Regions from separate parts of the Aliamphritea ceti genome, predicted to be linked through region 1. Evidence: predicted binding sites of a transcription regulator. Region 1 holds the regulator's gene; each other region holds the start of a gene.
What was found. Region 1 encodes FliA, which starts transcription of late flagellar genes. Its sites were predicted from a motif close to CTAAAGTTNNNNNNNNNNCNGCCGATA; they were not measured.
Positions count from the first base shown of each region.

Region 1 (4,567 bases):
CCCGTGAAAGTTGTTGCTGTTACCGGTGGTAAGGGCGGCGTTGGTAAGACGAACGTATCTGTAAACCTGAGTCTTGCATTAGGTGAGATAGGTCGAAGGGTCGTGCTTATGGATGCCGATTTAGGGTTGGCAAACGTTGACGTTCTGCTTGGAGTTAAGGCAACACAAAATATTACTGATGTGTTAGCGGGAGACTGTTCCTTACGCGATCTGTTGATTGAAGTGGATAAAAACGTCCATATTGTGCCAGCAGCTTCCGGTACGCAGGCCATGACAACCCTGAGTGCGCATGAACATTCTGAACTGATTCACTCGTTTAGCGATATCGAAGATGATCTGGATGTGCTGATAATCGATACTGCAGCGGGTATTTCCGATACGGTAGTAAGTTTCGTCAAAGCTGCCCAGGAAGTGGTTGTCGTCGTTTGTGATGAGCCGACATCGATAACTGATGCTTATGCACTCATGAAGCTGTTGAATCGGGACTATCAGGTGAGTCGATTTAGAGTACTTGCCAATATGGTACGTTCTGAGCAGGAAGGCAGGAATATATATAGTAAGCTGTTAACCGTTTCGGAAAGGTTTCTGGATGTGACGCTTCAATACCTGGGATCAATCCCTTATGATGAGTCGGTCCGCAAGGGTGTTCAACAGCAACGTGCTGTTTTAAAAGCGTTTCCTAAGAGCAAAGCCTCGTTAGCATATAAGCTGCTGGCGGCAAAAGTAGATGAGTGGGGAGTGTCTTCATCACCCCGTGGTCATCTGGAGTTTTTTGTTGAGCGATTGGTTAAAGGGGCTAATCAACGCTGACAAGTCAGAAGAGCGAATATGTATAACCAGTTACAGTTTAAGTCAGGTCAAGAGCTGATTGAGCAATATGCGCCGTTAGTAAAACGTATCGCGCATCATTTGCTGGCGCGCTTGCCTGCAAATGTTGTGCTGGATGATTTAGTTCAGGCAGGCATGGTGGGTTTGCTTGAAGCCGGCAAAAAATATGACCCTTCTAAAGGCGCAAGTTTTGAAACTTATGCCGGCATCCGGATTCGCGGCTCAATTATTGATGAGGTGCGTAGGGGAGATTGGACTCCCCGTTCTGTGCACCGCAATGGGCGCCGAGTTTCCGAAGCAATTCAGGCAATTGAATCCCGTACTGGTAGAGATGCCCAAGATGGGGATGTTGCTGCCGAATTAAATATCACTGTCACTGAATATCACGCATTATTAAAAGATTCCGCGGAGAGCCGGTTGTTCAGTTTTGAAAAACTGATTGAGCCGCAGGAAGACGGTCCTGGCGAAAACATCGCCGCAGAGAATTTAAGTCCTGAAGAAGAGCATGAAGAATTTGGTTTTATTCAGGCGATTGCGACAGCAATTGAAGGATTGCCGGAGCGAGAAAAATTAGTGTTGTCGTTGTATTACGACGAAGAAATGAATTTAAAAGAAATTGGTCAGATCCTGGGTGTCAGTGAATCCAGAGTTAGCCAGATTCATAGTCAGGCAGCGTTACGCTTGCGTAGTCGATTAAGAGACTGGCAATAGCTGGCAGTCTGTGGGTAAGACAACGCTGGCTAACTGCAGTCAGTCAGATAGTTTTCCTGATGGAGGGATAGTCTTGAAGAAAGACATAAAAATACTTGTAGTAGATGACTTCTCTACTATGAGACGCATCATTAAAAATCTGCTCCGTGATCTGGGGTTTACTAACATAGTTGAGGCCGATGACGGCAAGACTGCTTTGCCGATTTTGCAAAGCGGTAGCATTGAGTTTTTGGTAACCGACTGGAATATGCCAATTATGACCGGTATCGACTTGCTTAAGACGGTCCGGGCTGATCCGAATCTGAAGCATATTCCGGTATTGATGGTTACAGCGGAAGCTAAGCGTGATCAGATTGTTGAGGCGGCTCAGGCAGGTGTAAATGGCTATGTAATTAAGCCGTTTACTGCAGCTGTGCTGAAAGAAAAAATCGATAAGATTTTTGAACGACTAGGCTAGGTGGGCTGCTATGTCTGAGACGGAAGATAATAAAGGCGCAGGTGGCTTTGAGCTTGAGCTGAAGCAGGATGCTGACAAATTAGTAGAGCATTTGGCTAATGGTGATGTTGGCGCAGCAATGACGCTGATCCATGATCTGAATGAGAAGCGCCATCAAGCGTTGTATCACGAAGTAGGCACTCTTACTCGTTCTTTGCACAATGCAATTGTCAGTTTCTCTGATGATGTCAGCAGTAGTGCAATGTTGCAGGATTCTAAAGAGCACATTGCTTCAATATCTGATGCAAGTGATCGCTTGTCTTATGTTATTGAACTCACTGAGAGTAACGCGCATAAGACTATCGATAGCGTAGATATCTCTTTGACTCTGGTGTCGGAGCTTGAAGAAGGCTTTAATCGTCGCCAGCGTTTACTGGATGAGTTCGATAAAGTTCAGCAAGAAAAGCCAGAGTTAGAAGGCCTGTATAAGCTTGCCTGTCAGCATGCATGTGATAATTCAGATGCGCTGGTTGAATTGAAAGAACGGCTGACGAATATTTTATTGGCGCAAGAGTATCAGGATATAACTGGTCAGCTGATAAAGCGTGTAATTCAGTTGGTAACAGATATTGAATCTCAGTTGGTTAATTTGATGGAAGTTGCTTCCAGAGTTAATCGTCTGAATGGTTTTGATGGAATGACGGCCGAAGCAGAAGCATTGGCGAAAGAAAAGAAAGTAATGGCTGAAGGCCCACAATTGGCAGCAAAAGATAAGAGTGAAGTTGCTTCCAGCCAGGATGATGTGGATGACCTCCTTTCCAGTTTAGGTTTTTAACAGGGGTAGGCAATGGCTTTAAATGTTGATCAGGAAATACTGGAAGATTTTTTGGTAGAAGCGGGAGAAATCCTTGAACTTCTGTCTGAGCAGTTAGTTGATCTCGAGCAAAATCCAAAAGACCGGGAGTTGTTAAATGCAATCTTCCGTGGTTTCCATACCGTTAAGGGTGGTGCGGGTTTCTTACAGCTTGAGCCAATGGTTGACTGCTGCCACAGTGCAGAAAATCTTTTCGACATGCTGCGTAATGATGATTTACAAGTATCTGCAGCCTTGATGGACGTTGTATTACAGGCCCTCGACACTGTAAATGCAATGTTTGAAGATGTTCGCGGCGGAGAGAATCCAGAACCTGCACCTGCTGAACTTATCGCCAAGCTGGATGCCCTGGCTGCCGGTCAGGCAATTGCGGATGTCGCACCTGCTCCTGCCGCGGCTGAGCCCGCTGCTGATTTGGGTGCACAGTTCAGTCAAATGGTTTCAGGAATTTCTGCTGCCGAAGAAGCTCCGGTGTCTGCAGGGTCAGATTTGATTACTGAAGATGAGTTTGAATCGTTACTGGATGATCTTCATGGCAGTGGTGCGCCAGGTGTTGTGCCTGCAGTCAGTGCGAAAAATGATCTAATTACAGAAGATGAATTTGATTCATTGATGGACGAACTGCATGGGCCGAATGGTGTGCCAGGTGCTGATCCTGCAACGCCTAAGACGAGTTCAATGGCTGATTCCGAGTTTGATCAACTGCTAGACCAAGCTGTGCAGCAGGCGACGAAAGCACCTGCTCCGGCAGCAGAGCCCGTAAAGGCGACAACACCGGCATCTGCCAGAACTGCTCAGGATGATTTGATTACTGAACGAGAGTTTGAAAATCTGCTGGATGATCTTCAGTCTAAAGGTCAGGGCGCTTTTGTTGATGCACCTAAGGCTGAGTCTAAGCCTGCCGCAAAAGCTACTCCGGCTAAAGCGGCAGATGCGAAAAAAGCTAATGTTGAAACTAATGTTCGTGTTGATACCCGCCTGCTTGATCAGATCATGAATATGGTTGGTGAGTTGGTACTGGTTCGTAACCGTCTGGTTCGACTGGGTGCAGATAATGAAGACAGTGAGTTAACTAAAGCACTTGCTTCGCTGGATATGGTTACCGGTGATCTGCAAATGTCTGTTATGAAGACACGCATGCAGCCGGTGAAAAAAGTATTTGGCCGTTTCCCTCGTTTGGTACGAGATCTTTCCCGTCAGTTGAACAAAGAAGTTCGCCTGGAGTTACGTGGTGAAGATACTGATCTGGATAAAAACCTGGTTGAAGCACTTGCAGATCCGTTGATTCACTTAGTACGAAACTCAATTGACCACGGTATTGAAATGCCGGACGAACGTGTTAGCCGTGAAAAACCTCGTGAAGGCAGTGTACTGTTATCTGCAGAGCAGGAAGGTGACCATATCTTGCTGGTCATTGAAGATGATGGCGCAGGTATGGATCCGAATAAGCTGCGTGGTTTGGCTGTAGAGCGTGGCATGCTGGATTTTGAAGCGGCGAACCGACTCAGCGATCAAGAGTGTTTTAACCTGATATTTGCTGCTGGTTTCTCGACTAAAGAGCAAATCTCTGACGTGTCTGGCCGTGGTGTCGGCATGGACGTAGTTAAGACGAAGATCTCTCAGCTGAATGGTAAGTTGGAAATCGACTCTACTCTCGGTGAAGGTACTCGTATTGAGATTCAGGTACCTCTGACACTGGCTATTATGCCAACTCTGAT
Region 1 covers NZ_AP025282.1:4,522,403-4,526,969, reverse strand. Annotated here, with positions in the region: gene OCU49_RS20475 (MinD/ParA family protein) at 1-810, shown strand, start outside; gene OCU49_RS20470 (RNA polymerase sigma factor FliA) at 829-1,539, shown strand; gene cheY (chemotaxis response regulator CheY) at 1,613-1,996, shown strand; gene OCU49_RS20460 (protein phosphatase CheZ) at 2,007-2,810, shown strand; gene OCU49_RS20455 (chemotaxis protein CheA) at 2,823-4,567, shown strand, end outside.

Region 2 (4,567 bases), 630 kb from region 1:
GAATCACGCCTTTGAATACCCGAATGGCTTCCTGTACCTGCCCTAAACGGGATAAGGCCACACCTAAGCCAACACGGGCCCAAGGTAAATCACGTCGACTGAGCAAACCTTTGAACAGTTTAACTGCTTTATCTTCCTGCCCCAGACGGAGCAGTATTTCGCCTTCCAAGCGCTGGATATACAACACCAGTCCCGGATAGGACTTAATATAATGTCCGCACTGCTCCAACGCTTCCGACAGTTGTCCCTGATTAAGTAATTTCTCTAAAGGCTTTAAAACACTTTTGATCCGCAAAATCTTTTCTAAACGTACCCGAATTTTAGCGACATCATAAGGTTTGGAAATATAGGTATCCGGAGCGGTATCAAGCGAACCAAAAAGAAGTTTCGAGCGATCCTGATCAACAATCAGAATAAAGGTGGTGGTATAAAGCTTAGTGCCTTCCGCACTGGCCTCCTGAATTAACTGCAGGCCATTCTTTTCTGCTTTACCCAGATCAAATAACGCAAAGCAAATGTCATACGTCTCTTCACGCAACAATGCCAAAGCCATATTCACTGATGACGCCACATGAACCGTTTTAACACCTAACTGACTCAGCACACGCTTAAGTTCAGTCAAATCTTCAAAACGATTATCGACAATCAGAACTTTGTTTTGTGAATAATTTATTTCCATAAACTCGACATCAAAGGCTAGCGCTCAAAGTAGCATAGTTATCAAGCAACTAGAACTCCCGGCACGCCCCCTGAACAGCAAAAAACCCGCTATGTCACCATAACGGGTTTTTCAAAAAATCAGTTTTCTGAAAACTGATTTTTATGCTTAGTCTTCCAGCAGATTGCGACCTTTGCCTGCGGCAATACGCATACGCAAAGCGTTCAGCTTAATAAAGCCAGCAGCATCTTTCTGATCGTAAGAACCGGCATCATCTTCGAAAGTAGCAATGTTCTCATCGAACAGACTATCTTCAGAACGACGACCAACAACAATTACATTACCCTTATATAGCTTCAGGCGAACGTCACCATTCACGTTACGCTGTGAGTAATCGATCATTTCCTGCATCATCTTACGTTCTTCTGACCACCAGAAGCCGTTATAGATAACTTTGGCATAACGCGGCATCAGCTCATCTTTCAGGTGAGCGACTTCACGGTCCAGAGTAATAGACTCAATTGCACGGTGTGCGCGCAGCATGATAGTGCCGCCCGGTGTTTCGTAACAACCGCGGGACTTCATACCAACGAAACGGTTTTCAACAATATCCAGACGGCCAATACCGTGCTCACCACCAACCTTATTCAGGTAAGTCAGAACAGTTGCCGGAGACATTGCTTCACCGTCGATTGCAACGATGTCACCCTTTTCGTAAGTCAGTTCCATGTACTGTGCTTCATCCGGAGCTTCTTCCGGAGATACAGACCAGCGCCACATATCCGTTTCAGCTTCAGCCCACGGATCTTCCAGGATGTCACCTTCGTAAGAAATGTGCAGCAGGTTAGCATCCATAGAATATGGAGACTTCTTCTTCTTGTTGGAGAAGTCCACTGGAATATCGTGTTCTTCACAGTACTGCATCAGCGTTTCACGGGATGTCAGATCCCATTCACGCCATGGAGCAATTACTTCAACGCCAGGCTTAAGTGCATAAGCACCCATTTCAAAACGAACCTGATCATTGCCCTTACCAGTCGCGCCGTGAGAAATAGCATCAGCACCGGTTGAGTTAGCAATTTCAATCAGACGCTTCGCAATCAGCGGACGTGCGATTGACGTACCCAGCAGGTACTCACCTTCATAAATGGTGTTAGCACGGAACATTGGGAAAACGAAATCACGTACAAACTCTTCGCGAAGATCTTCGATGTAAATTTCTTTTACACCCAGGGCTTCGGCTTTCGCACGCGCAGGTTCAACTTCTTCACCCTGGCCCAGATCCGCCGTGAATGTCACGACTTCACAGTTGTAAGTTTCCTGCAACCAACGAACGATTACAGATGTATCAAGGCCGCCGGAGTAGGCCAGCACAACCTTTTTAATGTCGGACATAAAAGAACTCCACACGAAAATCCACCACCGGGCAGACAACCCGATGTATTACCTGAAAAAGGAAAGGGCGAAATTATAGCATGAATACAGAGCAGGAACAGAGACAGTAAGGATAATTCCCCACTATCTCCAAGGCCAATAGAGTTTTTGTATACCCTATAGAAAAGCTTACGGCTGATTACGGTCCAGACGAATCGTTACCCGACGGCTACGGTCACGGGTCGCTTTATTATTGGTCTGGTCCACAGGATAACGCTCACCATGATAACGGGTAATAATGACATCCGGATTAACACCCTTAGTCTTCAGATATGCCGTGACTTCATCAGCACGCTTCTTAGATAAATCCCGGTTGGCCAGACGTCGACCCTGAGTATCAGAGTGGCCATCCACATACACAGAACTAACCGCTTCATCATTGTTTACATAGATAGCAATCAGATCGAGACGCGCCTTAGTAGCATCAGACAAACGCCAGGTTGCGGAAGGAAATAACACAGCAGTCCGGGCAATCTGGCGATAATTCACTGGCAACAAGCCTGCAACACAACCTGAATAGCTTTCAAAGGCTGGCTGAAAATTCGCAGCAGACAATCCCACCCGAACATTATCGCCGGTACCCAACCAGTTACGTGCTTTAAACGTCGGCATCATGCCTTTATATAAAGCGGCAATCATATTCTGAGCTTTTGGGCTCACAACCTCAATTTCACCACTGAACTGATTAAACTCCACTTCCCCTATACGCTTAGGTGCAGTACCTGGCTGCCAGGGAGAGGCCTCAGCTAACAGCATGGCCTTACCTTTCATGCCATGCCCTGGAAGCGGCTTAAGTACAAAACGGATCTGCTCTCCGGCCTGATGATCAAAAATGGCTTCACCGAACAAAGGAATTTTTTGCGACAAACGGCAGTTAAACTTTGAGGATTCGAGATCCCAGCGAGACTGATCGATAGACGCAACAAAACTGGCCGCCCACGCAGGCAACGCCAATAAAGTAATCAATAATCCCAGAACAATTCGCATAAACAGATCAAATCCTTGCAGATACTTAACCAACATCTCAAATATCGACTGTTAGAGGTAAAACTTTACCGTCCTAACTGGGATATTTAAGCATTCGTCAGTGTCTATCCATTTTAACAGCAATATGCTGCAAATACTTCCGTAGCAATGACAACTGCCAGCCAAGATTATACACTGGCGTCATACTCAACTGCAGGCTGAAGAGACAGCCTTTAAGGATCTCATTTGACTAAACATAACAGTGCCTATCAGCATCCGATGTCGACCCGCTTCCGTGGCTACCTGCCAGTCGTCGTTGACGTTGAAACTGCCGGGTTCAATGCTCAGACAGATGCACTTCTGGAAATTGCCGCCGTCACTCTGACGATGGACGATGACGGCAACCTGCTGATTGACCAAAGCTATTCCTTTAACGTTAATCCGTTTGAAGGCGCCAACCTGGAAAAATCCGCGCTGGAATTTACTGGCATCGACCCGTACAACCCATTACGCGGTGCCATCGACGAACAGGAAGCTCTGGAAAAGATTTTCAAATCTATTCGTAAATCCGTGAAGGCCCACAACTGTAAGCGAGCTATTCTAGTTGGCCATAACGCGGCATTTGATCACAGCTTTGTAACCGCTGCTTCCGACCGTTGTGACATGAAACGTAATCCGTTTCACCCATTCTCAACTTTTGATACTGCTACCCTTGCAGGCCTGGCTTTCGGACATACTGTGCTGGCCAAAGCCTGCGACATCGCAGATATAGACTTCGACGGTAAAGAAGCACACTCAGCACTATACGATACGATGAAAACAGCAGAGCTGTTTTGCACCATCGTCAATCGCTGGAAAGACCTCGGTGGCTGGAGCATGGTTCAGGATCACTACGAATAACACCTGCTCACTTAGCTTACAAAAAAGCCCTGTAACAACAGGGCTTTTTATATCAGGATGTCTGAACCTCAGCTCGCCCCGCTTCTATCCAGCGCATCATCACCAGCCCCACAGCAGCACATACAGCAAAACCAGCCACCAAAGGAATCACCGTCCCGTTAAACAGCCCACCAATAAATACGCCTATTATTGCGGATAACAGTGTTGAAACAGCGCCTACCACCGCTGCTCCCATACCGGCATATTGCCCCAGACCTTCCATTGCCAAAGCATTCAGATTACTGAACAACATACCAATACAGGCAAACGCCAAAATAAAATACAGGGTTAACAGCCAGAGCGGCGGTAATCCTTGCCAATAGCTGCTGGCAACTACACACAGCGTAGAGCTAATCATTAAGATAAGCAGAGCCCGCCAAGTGAGATGTTGCATACCTAAACGCATCACCAGCCGGCCATTAAGATAAGAAGAAAAACCAATCGCAAACGCAAGCAATGCAAAATAAAGCGGAAACAATTCCCCTAGCCCATACAGCTGTTGAAACACCTGAGCGGACGAACTCAGATAGGCAACAAACGCCCCAGAGACGATACCCGCCATTACGGTAT
Region 2 covers NZ_AP025282.1:3,895,377-3,899,943, forward strand. Annotated here, with positions in the region: gene OCU49_RS17820 (tetratricopeptide repeat protein) at 1-679, opposite strand, end outside; gene OCU49_RS17825 (argininosuccinate synthase) at 827-2,053, opposite strand; gene OCU49_RS17830 (flagellar protein MotY) at 2,222-3,079, opposite strand; gene rnt (ribonuclease T) at 3,338-3,958, shown strand; gene OCU49_RS17840 (multidrug effflux MFS transporter) at 4,011-4,567, opposite strand, start outside.
Region 2: the regulator FliA is predicted to act here: its motif matches at 3,122-3,148, upstream of OCU49_RS17830 (flagellar protein MotY).

Region 3 (4,567 bases), 710 kb from region 1:
ACAGCGGTGACAGTCGGCAAGGAACAGCTGTTCATCCTTGATCCAGGGAAGGTTCTGGCGAAGAGGTTTTCCGGCTTGATCTCTGGACACCTTACCTCTGAATAGTGCCCGACGGCTCAGATCGACCATGGGATTAACTTCCCGGAGGTCCAGTCAGAATCTGGGAAATCCAGACAATGAATCCGTACCCCACAACTATCGATACAGCCACGGCTGGTGCGATAATTCCGGTTAGAAACAGGAATGCTCTGGTCTCTTGAAACCGGGAGCTGTTTTGTCCGCCGGACTCTTCCTGCGGTAGTGCGTTTGCTGCTTCTTTCATCGTTTTGGCTTCCAAGAAAAATGCTTAGAAAGAATAGTAGCAAACAGAGCTGTTCGCTCTTTGACGTGCATCAAGGGTTGCAGGTGGGAAAATTGATCTGGGTCAATAGTTGCGACTTAAGTGCAATGCAGACGGGTTTTTCAGAAGAATCAGCAACTTCTGAGTGCCTATCTGAACCTCTTGGGGGGCAAGCTGATACACTTGGCGCATAATGTATAAACAAGGAATTTGTACCTGCTTCATCTGGATTGAAAAAACAGAATGCGTGTGCAGATTTGCAGCCCGGATTTACAGTTTAGACTCACAATTTAGGATAAATACGTGTTTACAGAATTAGGCCTGAATAAGGCCCTGGTTGAAACGCTCGCAGGGCGGGGATACGAACAGCCAACAGCAGTGCAACAAGCCGCTATTCCACTGGTTCTGGATGGGCGGGATGTCATGGCGGGAGCACGCACCGGAACCGGCAAAACAGCTGCATTTGTATTACCCCTGTTACAGCGTTTGATGACAGTTAAGTCGTCGGAGCATCGTAACGTTAATATGCCTGCCGTTTTGATACTGACGCCCACCCGTGAGCTTGCTCAGCAGGTATTTAAAAGTGCGCAGCAATATGGCGCCGCGACAGATGTACGCAGTTGTCTGGTTTATGGCGGTGCCAGTCTGAATGTGCAGATTGCTGCCTTACAGGATGGTGTAGATTTGTTGGTGGCAACGCCTGGACGTTTACTGGATCTTATTTTTAAAGGTGCTGTGGACTTGAGCCGGGTTGAGAGTCTGGTATTCGACGAAGCTGACCGGATGTTGGATATGGGCTTCATTGGTGAGATTAATCAGTTGCTGAAGAAACTGCCGCAACAGCGTCAGACCTTGCTGTTTTCTGCCACCTTTGATGACGCCATTTTTAAACTCAGTAAAACCTTACTGAATGATCCGGAAATTCTGCAGGTAGATACCCGTAACAGTGCCGCTGAAGGCGTCGAGCAAAAAGTTTACGAAGTTGATGCGGATAAAAAGCATCCGCTGTTGTCATATCTGATTGGCAGTAATAACTGGCAGCAGGTGCTGGTTTTTACGCGTACTAAGCAGAGCGCAGATTTTCTCGCCAAAGAGCTGACCCAGGATGGCTTAAACACTAAAGCTGTTCATGGTGATAAGTCACAGGGAGCACGGGAACGTGAGCTAGAGGCATTCCGTGCCGGTGAGATTAGGGTGCTGGTAGCCACAGATGTTGCTGCCAGAGGCCTGGATATTGATAGCCTTAACTACGTGATCAACTATCAGCTGCCATATAATGCAGAGGATTATATTCATCGCGTTGGTCGTACCGGCCGGGCTGGCAAAGAAGGTTTGGCGGTTACTTTAGTGAGTAGTGAGGAACTGTATTTGCTGGAGCCAATCGAAACCCTTTTGGATGAGAAGCTTAACCAGGAATGGTATCCGGGATTTGAACCGGATCTGGATAAGCCCGCGACTGAAAAGAAGCGTCGCCCAATGTCTAAAAAAGAGGCTCGTGCAGAAGCGCTGGGACTCAGGGGAAAGCCGGCGAACAAACGTCGTGGCCGGCGTCGTTAAAAGAATTTTGTTGTACGAATTGATCAGGGCCTTGCGATAGATCAGTATCGCTGGCGATCAGTTTGCTCTGTTGTTGAGTGGCTGCTATATGTGGCCCTTAATTTTAGATGCGTATTCAATATTTAAAGGCAAAGAGTTGGAGTGATGTTGTTTAGACGGTCAGGCCCGGTCAGATCAATGCTTTCATTGCAGCAAGGTTGCGCGATATTGCGTGGCAGGGCTTTGCAGCGTGGTCTGGGAGAAGTGTCATTACTTAGCTGGATGAGCGCAGTATGTTTGCTGTGTGTGCTGGTTGTATATGCCGGGTTTGCATTTCTTCGGCCGATAAATCTGGATAATATCTGCTCAATTCTGGATGCCCGTGATGGTTGGTATACTGCGGTACAACAAAGCCACAGCCGTTGGGGAACACCTATACCGGTAATGATGGCAATTATGCATCAGGAGTCTAAATTTGTTGCTGATGCCCGTCCTGGCTATAAATGGTTTTTAGGCGTCTTTCCTTATACCCGGCAATCCAGTGCATTTGGTTATGCACAGGCACTGGATGGTGTCTGGGGTGACTATAAGCAGCGTACTGATAATCCCCAGGCCCGTCGGGATAACTTTACTGACGCAATCGATTTTGTCGGTTGGTATACCCGTGATACTGAGCGTCTGACGGGGGTGTCACGCAGTGATGCTTACGGACAATATCTGGCGTATCACGAAGGGCGCAGTGGCTACCGGCGTGGCACTTATAATCAGAAACTCTGGTTATTGGGTGTCGCTTCTAAAGTTGAACGCCGTATGGTTATGTATAGCGAGCAATATAAGAGTTGTTCAGCGATATAATCGCAAGATGAATTCTTTTCATTCACGTCGTTAGTTATGAAGGTAAAGTAGCAGCCCTGCCTGCCGTTAACATTGAAGTATGGTTATTCAGTAGAGGATATATAAATGGAACTCTCTGCAGCTTCAATATCTGCACATCAGCAACAGAGTATTAAGTCTGAAGTCGGTGTTGAAATGACAGCAAAAGCGATTAAGCAAATTGAAGATGAAGGTCAGATGGCATTAGATCTGATTAACGCCACTGCTGTTGCGCCAGTGGACCTTTCGTCTCCTTCTTTAGGGCAAAACATAAACGTTTATGCCTAATCGAGATGAGATCATAAAAATCCCCGCCTTAAGCAGCGGGGATTTTTTTGTCTGTCTGATTGGGGTAACTGATCAATCTATTTAGTTCGCCATTTCAGCAGAATCAATTATCCAGTCACGAAATGCCTGCAACGCCGGATTGTTCAGCGCGTTGGCCGGATACACCAGAAAATAGCCGTACTCCGGCATGCTTATGTCTGATAACCAGTTTAACTGCCCGCTGTTTAATTCAGCAGCTATAAGGTCGTCATATAGGGCGACGCCCTGACCATCAATCATCGCCTGTACTCTGACATTCGGGTCCTGAATAACCAGACCGCCTTTTTTCGCATGGTAAGGCTCATCTGCGCGCTGATGCCATTCCTGCCAGGCTGGACTGTTTTCACGGTCATGTAGCAGTGTCAGTTTGTTAATCCATTCATGGGCAGGCTGTCCGGCCAGCTTAGCCACAGTATTTTTGCTGGTGGCTGGGCGCACCGGTGCCTGCAGTAACAGCTCTACATTCATACCGGGCCAACTGCCTTTACCCCAGCGAATAGCCATGTCGATATTTTCGGTATGGAAATCTGCGAGATCGATCATTGGTTGTAAACGCAGGCTGATATTGGGGTATTCCGCCATGAAATTCATGAGACGGGGAGATAGCCAGCGGGATGCGAAGTAGGTCGACATACCCACAGTAATTCGACTGGTGTCATCTTCTCTTAGCTGGGTAATGAGGTTTTCCAGGTCATGAAATGCGGTTTGAGATGCGTGCCAGAGTTGCTTGCCTTTAGGCGTAAGCAATATGCCTTTGTGTTTACGGATAAACAGACTGAATCCCAGCGCTTCTTCCAGTCGGGATATCTGATAACTGACAGCGCCCTTAGTCAGGTGCAATTCTTCTGCTGCCTGTGTGAAGCTCAGGTGGCGGGCCACAACGTCAAATAATCGCAAACTGTCGTAGTGTCGAAAACGCATATTAGCCACTCATTTATGAATATTTAGGTTTAAATTATTTGAACAGTTTGAGCAAATCTTTTGCATTGTGCGGTTTAGTTTAGCGGTGATACCTTAAATTACAGCAAAAAACGCTGCGTTATAAAGCTGTTTTTGAAATTTGGATTAATTTTATTGTTCATTGTTTTAGTTTGGTTATCAGTCAGCTGACAGGGGGGAGTGATGATGCAGGGGATGAAGTATCGTTCTGAACAAGGCGCAGTATTTAACCTGGGATTCGACCGTCAGATGTGCCAGTTACCTGCCGAGTCTGAATGTGGTGTTAGCCAATTCAGGTGGGATAAGAAATCAGGGGAAATGAACGTCAGGAAAGATCAGAAACTGATTACTGCTGAGCTTTCAAGTACTGAGCTTTCAAGTACTGCACTTTTTACGACGTGGATGTGTGCTGAAGTGCAGGGTTATTACCGACTTAACTTAATGAAGCAAGGTGTTTTTACTTTGCTTGCTGATTTAGAGGAAAGGGTATGAGTCAGTCTGAAATGAGTTCGACAGGAGCGGTACCTGCATCAGAAAGAGGGCGCCGTAATC
Region 3 covers NZ_AP025282.1:3,817,050-3,821,616, reverse strand. Annotated here, with positions in the region: gene napF (ferredoxin-type protein NapF) at 1-129, opposite strand, end outside; gene OCU49_RS17495 (periplasmic nitrate reductase, NapE protein) at 134-322, opposite strand; gene OCU49_RS17490 (DEAD/DEAH box helicase) at 644-1,897, shown strand; gene OCU49_RS17485 (transglycosylase SLT domain-containing protein) at 2,075-2,731, shown strand; gene OCU49_RS17480 (putative motility protein) at 2,837-3,037, shown strand; gene OCU49_RS17475 (LysR substrate-binding domain-containing protein) at 3,119-3,997, opposite strand; gene OCU49_RS17470 (hypothetical protein) at 4,199-4,507, shown strand; gene OCU49_RS17465 (trimethylamine methyltransferase family protein) at 4,504-4,567, shown strand, end outside.
Region 3: the regulator FliA is predicted to act here: its motif matches at 2,774-2,800, upstream of OCU49_RS17480 (putative motility protein).